Regions from separate parts of the Microtetraspora glauca genome, predicted to be linked through region 2. Evidence: predicted binding sites of a transcription regulator. Region 2 holds the regulator's gene; each other region holds the start of a gene.
What was found. Region 2 encodes HrcA, which represses chaperone genes, less so after heat shock. Its sites were predicted from a motif close to TTGGCACTCTCNNNNNGAGAGTGCCAA; they were not measured.
Positions count from the first base shown of each region.

Region 1 (2,266 bases), on a different contig from region 2:
CGAGGCGCTCCTGGAGCTTCTCGCGGTCGTAGTCGGAGTCGGTGTTCTCGATCTCGGCGCGGATCTGGTTCACCCGGCCGGCGATCTGCTCGGCGTCACCGGCACCGTCGACGATGGTGGTCTCGTCCTTGGTCACCACAACCTTGCGGGCCTTGCCCAGCAGGTCGAGGGTCGCGGACTCGAGCTTGAGGCCGACCTCCTCGCTGATGACCTGACCACCGGTGAGGGTGGCGATGTCGCCCAGCATGGCCTTGCGGCGGTCGCCGAAGCCCGGGGCCTTGACCGCCACCGACCGGAAGACGCCCTTCATCTTGTTGACGATCAGGGTGGCCAGGGCCTCGCCCTCGACGTCCTCGGCGATGATGGCCAACGGCTTGCCCGACTGGACCACCTTGTCGAGCAGTGGCAGCACGTCCCTGTTGGCGGAGACCTTGCCGCTCACGATCAGCACGTACGGGTCGTCCAGGACCGCTTCGAGCCGGTCGGAGTCGGTGATGAACAGCGGGGCGATGTACCCCTTGTCGAAGCGCATACCCTCGGTGAGCTCAAGCTCCAGGCCGAAGGTGTTGCTCTCCTCGACGGTGATGACGCCTTCCTTGCCGACCTTGTCCATGGCCTCGGCGATGAGCGAGCCGATCTCGGCGTCGGCGGCGGAAATGGAGGCGGTGGAGGCGATCTGCTCCTTGGTCTCCACATCCTTGGCCAGCTTGGAGAGCTCCTCGCTGACGCGCTCGACGGCGGCCTCGATGCCCTTCTTCAGGGACATCGGGTTGGCGCCGGCGGCGACGTTGCGCAGGCCCTCGCGTACCAGAGCCTGGGCGAGCACGGTGGCGGTGGTGGTGCCGTCACCCGCGACGTCGTCGGTCTTCTTGGCGACTTCCTTGACGAGCTCGGCCCCGATCTTCTCCCACGGGTCCTCGAGCTCGATCTCCTTGGCGATGGAGACACCGTCGTTGGTGATCGTGGGGGCGCCCCACTTCTTCTCCAGCACGACGTTGCGGCCCTTGGGGCCCAGGGTCACCTTCACGGCGTCGGCCAGCTGGTTCATACCGCGCTCGAGGCCGCGCCGGGCGTCCTCGTCGAACGCAATCATCTTCGAAGCCATCTACTGCTCCTGCTCTTGATAGGGGGCTGTCCGGGACGGCGCCCGCGACGGACGGTTCGCCGACAGGCATGCCGGCGGACCTCGCCGTCCCGGCACACGCCGGATGGTTGGCACTCTCCAGGCGCGAGTGCCAGGCGTCTCGTCGCACTCTACCCACAATGTGCGCGCCGCGCACTTCATGCGTGGCGCGCACTAGCTGGTAGGGTCACTCCAAGAGCGACGACGCCACGAGGCGATCGCGGCACGCACCGGCATCGACGCCGGACGCGACCTGTTTCCGGCCGGCATGGGCGCGACGCCTCCCCGATCCATCGTCGATGGTGGAGTCAAAAATACTAGACATCATGTCGCCGTTGCTTTACTTTCGTGATGTCAAGTTTTTTATACATGGGAGAGCGGGCATGTCATTCGGAGAGAAGCGCTCGTGGATCTACGCCGTGTCCGCGCTCGTCGTGTCGGTGGTCTACTTCGCGACCGTCCTCGGGCAGGTTCCCGGGGCAGACGTCACGAAAATCGCCTACATACGGCCGATGCTCACGGCCATCGGCGTCGCGGTGGTCCTGAACATCGTCGCGAGCGTCGTGGCCACGATCGCCTCGCCCAGGGACGCCGACAAGGAAGACGAACGCGACAAGGAGATCAACCGGCTCGGGCAGCACATAGGGTTCTACGTCGTCAGCGTCTGCGCGCTGGTCCCGCTCGGCCTCGCGATGGTGGAGGCCGAGCACTTCTGGATCGCCAATTCGCTCTACCTGGCGTTCGTCGTGTCCGCATTCACCTCTTCGATCGTCAAGATCGTCGCGTACCGCCGAGGCTTCTGACCATGGCCAAGCCCACCAAAGTCACCAACTCGATCCGAGCCCTGCGATTCGCCCATGGCGAGATGACGCAGGCGGAGCTGGCCGACCGCATCGGCGTGACCCGCCAGACCGTCATCGCCATCGAGCAGGGCCGCTACTCACCGTCGCTCGAGATGGCCTTCCAGATCGCCCGGGTGTTCACGGTGCCGCTCGACGACGTGTTCCAGTACCCCGACACCGAAGAGTAGTCGCCACATCACCACACCGGGACGCGTGGGACACCACCCCGCGGCCTCCGTTCAGCACGCCAAAAAACCCCAAAAATGCCCAAAAACAGGGAGGAACCATGCGCGCGCCTCAC
Region 1 is NZ_JBFALK010000007.1:218,508-220,773, forward strand. It holds gene groL (chaperonin GroEL) at 1-1,105, opposite strand, end outside; gene AB0I59_RS15570 (hypothetical protein) at 1,507-1,926, shown strand; gene AB0I59_RS15575 (helix-turn-helix transcriptional regulator) at 1,929-2,153, shown strand; gene AB0I59_RS15580 (DUF4386 domain-containing protein) at 2,252-2,266, shown strand, end outside.
Region 1: the regulator HrcA is predicted to act here: its motif matches at 1,213-1,239, upstream of groL (chaperonin GroEL).

Region 2 (2,266 bases):
CGCGAGGTCATCACCTGGCCGAGGAACGAGCGGGTGACCTGCGACACCTCGCCCCGGCCGTGGCACATGTCACAGGTGTCGGGGTGGGTGCCCGCGGCGGCGCCCGAACCGTGACAGACCTCGCACAGCACGGCCGTGTCGACCACGATCTCGCGGGTGGTGCCGAACGCGGTCTCCGCCAGGTCGAGCTCGACCCGGATCGTCGCGTTACGGCCGCGCCTGGCCCGGGAGCGTGGTCCGCGCGAGCCTCCGGCGGAGCCGAAGAAGGCGTCCATGATGTCGCTGAACGGGAATCCCGCGCCGAACCCGCCGGCCCCGGCGCCCGCGCCGGAGCTGAACGGATCGGCTCCGAGGTCGTACATCTGGCGCTTGTTGGTGTCGGAGAGGACCTCGTAGGCCTGTGTGATCTCCTTGAACCGCTCCTGGGTCTCAGGATCCGGATTGACGTCCGGGTGCAGCTCCCGGGCAAGACGGCGGTATGCCTTCTTGATCTCTTCCTGGCTGGCGTCCCGCCGCACCCCGAGGGTGCCGTAGTAGTCCTTGGCCACTTATGACCCCGCCAGGATCTGCCCGACGTAACGCGCGACCGCGCGCACCGCACCCATCGTCACCGGATAGTCCATTCGCGTCGGGCCCAGCACTCCGAGCCGGGCCAGTTCCTTGTCGCCCGCACCGTATCCCGCGGCCACGATAGAAGTGCCGCGCAGTCCGGTGTAGGGGTTCTCGGAGCCGATCCGGACGGTCAGCCCCGACAGGTCGCCGGTCTCGCCGAGCAGCCGCATCAGCACGACCTGCTCCTCCAGCGCCTCGAGCACCTCGCGGAGGCCCACGCTGAAGTCGGCGGCCGCCAGGTTGGCGGCACCGGCGAAAACGATCTTTTCTTCGTGCCGCTCGACCAGGGTCTCCAGCAGCACCGACAGGATGGTGGCGGCCACCGGCCTGTCCTCGGCGGGCAGCCGATCGGGCAGCTCCGCCACCGTGTCCGGCACCCTGGACAGGCCGCAGCCGTCCAGGCACGCGTTCAGCACGGCGCGCAGGTGAGCGATGCGGTCGTCCGCGACGGTCTCGGGCAACTCGATCACGCGCTGCTCGACCCGGCCGGTGTTGGTGATCAGCACGAGCATGACGCGCCGCTCCGCCAGCGGCACGATCTCCACGTGGCGGACCGTGGACCGGGTCAGCGAGGGGTACTGCACCACGGCGACCTGCCGGGTGAGCTGGGCCAGCAGCCGGACCGTCCGCATGACGATCTCGTCCAGGTCCACGGCACCGGCGAGGAAGGTCTCGATCGCACGGCGTTCCGCCGCGGACAACGGCTTGACCTGGGAGAGGCGGTCGACGAACAGGCGGTAGCCCTTGTCCGTCGGCACCCGTCCCGCACTGGTGTGCGGCTGGTGGATGTAGCCCTGCTCTTCGAGCGCCGCCATGTCGTTTCTGATGGTGGCCGGTGACACGCCGAGGTTGTGCCTGTCGGCGAGGGCCTTGGACCCCACCGGCTCATTGGTGGACACATAGTCCTCGACGATGGCACGAAGCACGGCCAGCTTGCGTTCGTCGAGCAAAGTGTCACCTCCCTGTGCATCGGGAAACGCGGTGTCTGGCACTCCGTGTTCCCGAGTGCCAAGTGTACGGCTACCGCCCACAGGGTGCGATAACACCAATCCGGCCAACCCGGCAAGCCGGTCGCAATCAGCTCACAAGTCGCATTCCTTATGGTCCGACCCATGACCGAGAATCAGAACCCCCTCCCCGGCGACGTCCGGGGCCCGTCTTCGCCGTATAACCAGGCCACGCCGTACGGGCAGCCCACGCAGTACGGACAGGGCTCGCCGTACGCGCAGGGCACACCGTACCCGCAGGGCGCCTACGGCACGCCGCCTCCGCAGGGACCCGTGCGGCCCAGGATCCTGTGGATCATCCTGGCCTGGCTGCTCTTCGTCATCCTGATCGTCGTGGGAGTGGCCGGCTTCGCGGGCGGGCTGACCTCCACCATCAAGGACGCCGCCTCCATCACGACGTTCAAGAGCGGCGAGAAGGTGAACGTCCAACTCGACCCGAAGGACAAGCCGGCGATCTACGCCTCGTCCGACCAAGCGGGCGATGTCACCTGCAAGGTCGAGGGCGACGCGGGCCTGGACATCAGGCTCACCCAGCCGACCGCCTCCCAGACGATCGCGTACGGCGACGCCACGTGGGAGATGGTCTTCCAGATCGGCGTCCCCATCGCGGGCGCCTACAACGTCTCCTGTGAGGGCGATGGCGTCAG
Region 2 is NZ_JBFALK010000005.1:150,818-153,083, forward strand. It holds gene dnaJ (molecular chaperone DnaJ) at 1-548, opposite strand, end outside; gene hrcA (heat-inducible transcriptional repressor HrcA) at 549-1,562, opposite strand; gene AB0I59_RS11865 (hypothetical protein) at 1,725-2,266, shown strand, end outside.

Region 3 (2,266 bases), on a different contig from region 2:
CCGTCATCCGCCCCTCTCTCGCGGCATTCCGTACGGCTTTCGCCAACTGACCGCGTTTACCAACGAAGCAACGAAAGCGAGCGAAAAATGAGCGTTTCTGTACGGATTCCGACGATTCTTCGTACATACACGGGGGGAGCCGCCGAGGTGTCCGGTGAAGGCGGAACGTTGCGCGAGGTCCTGCAGAAGCTGGACGCCGACTATCCCGGCATCGGCGCGCGGATCCTCGATGAAACGGGCAAGATTCGGCGTTTTGTCAACGTCTATGTCGGGGAAGAGGATGTCCGTTTCGTGGAGGGTCTGGACACCCCCACTCCCGAGGGTGTCCAGATCTCGGTGATCCCGGCGGTGGCCGGCGGCTGACCCCTCGCGAGCCCACGACACCCACGTACCCAGGCCGGCTACGTGGGTGTTCGCATGTTGACGTGGGGTTCTGGCTAATGGCCGTTTATCTGGACATCGGGGCATGTGGTGCAATTCTCAACTAACTAATCGTTAACCGAATATTCTCCTGATCCTGCTTTGGGCGAACGCCAAGAAGTAGTTTGGGGATTGACTCTGTTGCCCTACGGCTTGACACGGGTATGGTCGAGGACGATCGACGTAACCGGGGGCCTCTTCGGTATCGGCGGTCAGCACTGGTCTCGGGCGTCTGCATTGAGATCAGCTGTTACGGATCGCGCGGGAATGGGCGTGATCTCCAGCCCAGCAAGAGGAGTCGGAAGTGGCGCAGGGCACCGTCAAGTGGTTCAACGCGGACAAGGGCTACGGCTTCATCGCGGTAGACGGTGGTAAGGACGTGTTCGTCCATTACTCGGCAATCATGATGGACGGTTACAAGGCCCTTGAGCAGGGGCAACGGGTGGAGTTCGACATCACGCAGGGTCAGAAGGGCCCGCAGGCGGAAGGCGTACGGACCGTCGTTTGATCCTGGAACGGCATCTGACGGCGCTTCGTGGAGCGTCGGCCTGGGGCCCGGTTCGCGTGGGGCGAGCCGGGCCTTCGCGTTCCGGCACGCATCCGCCGTGTCCGTCAGGGTACGGCACGGGTAGATCCATGATGCTGGACGTGCGAAAAGAGTGATGCTTCCAGCTCAGACCCGTTGCGGCTTGCACTCGCCTGGGTAGAGTGCTAAACAGTTCGTTGGCACTCTGATGTCGAGAGTGACAGAAACACCAGGATCGAGGCGATGGGGCCGGCGAAGGGAATGCGGGCCCAGACGCCGTCGCGGGCGTCGGCTCGGTCCTCGCAAGCCACCCTGCAACTGGGAGGTCTAGCCTTATGGCAGCCAAAATGATCGCGTTTGACGAGGACGCCCGGCGCGGTCTCGAGCGCGGTATGAACCAGCTCGCTGACGCCGTGAAGGTGACTCTCGGCCCCAAGGGCCGCAACGTCGTGCTGGAGAAGAAGTGGGGCGCCCCCACGATCACCAACGACGGTGTCTCCATCGCCAAGGAGATCGAGCTCGAGGACCCGTGGGAGAAGATCGGGGCCGAGCTCGTCAAGGAAGTCGCCAAGAAGACCGACGACGTCGCGGGTGACGGCACCACCACCGCCACCGTGCTCGCCCAGGCTCTGGTACGCGAGGGCCTGCGCAACGTCGCCGCCGGCGCCAACCCGATGTCCCTGAAGAAGGGCATCGAGGCCGCCGTCGAGCGCGTCAGCGAGGAGCTCTCCAAGCTGGCCAAGGACGTGGAGACCAAGGAGCAGATCGCCTCCACGGCCACCATCTCCGCCGGCGACGCCCAGATCGGCGAGATGATCGCCGAGGCCATGGACAAGGTCGGCAAGGAAGGCGTCATCACCGTCGAGGAGAGCAACGCCTTCGGCCTCGAGCTCGAGCTCACCGAGGGTATGCGCTTCGACAAGGGCTACATCTCGGGCTACTTCGTCACCGACCCGGAGCGTATGGAGGCGGTCTTCGAGGACCCCTACATCCTCATCGTCAACTCGAAGATCTCGGCCAACAAGGACCTGCTCCCGCTGCTCGACAAGGTCGTGCAGGCGGGCAAGCCGCTGGTCATCATCGCCGAGGACGTCGAGGGCGAGGCCCTGGCCACCCTGGTCGTCAACAAGATCCGCGGCCTGTTCAAGTCCGTCGCCGTCAAGGCCCCGGGCTTCGGCGACCGCCGCAAGGCCATGCTGGGCGACATCGCCACCCTCACCGGTGGTCAGGTCATCAGCGAGGAGGTCGGCCTCAAGCTCGAGTCCGCGACCCTCGACCTGCTGGGCAAGGCCCGCAAGGTCGTCATCACCAAGGACGAGA
Region 3 is NZ_JBFALK010000004.1:30,558-32,823, forward strand. It holds gene thrC (threonine synthase) at 1-50, shown strand, start outside; gene AB0I59_RS09220 (MoaD/ThiS family protein) at 88-363, shown strand; gene AB0I59_RS09225 (cold-shock protein) at 725-928, shown strand; gene groL (chaperonin GroEL) at 1,282-2,266, shown strand, end outside.
Region 3: the regulator HrcA is predicted to act here: its motif matches at 1,144-1,170, upstream of groL (chaperonin GroEL).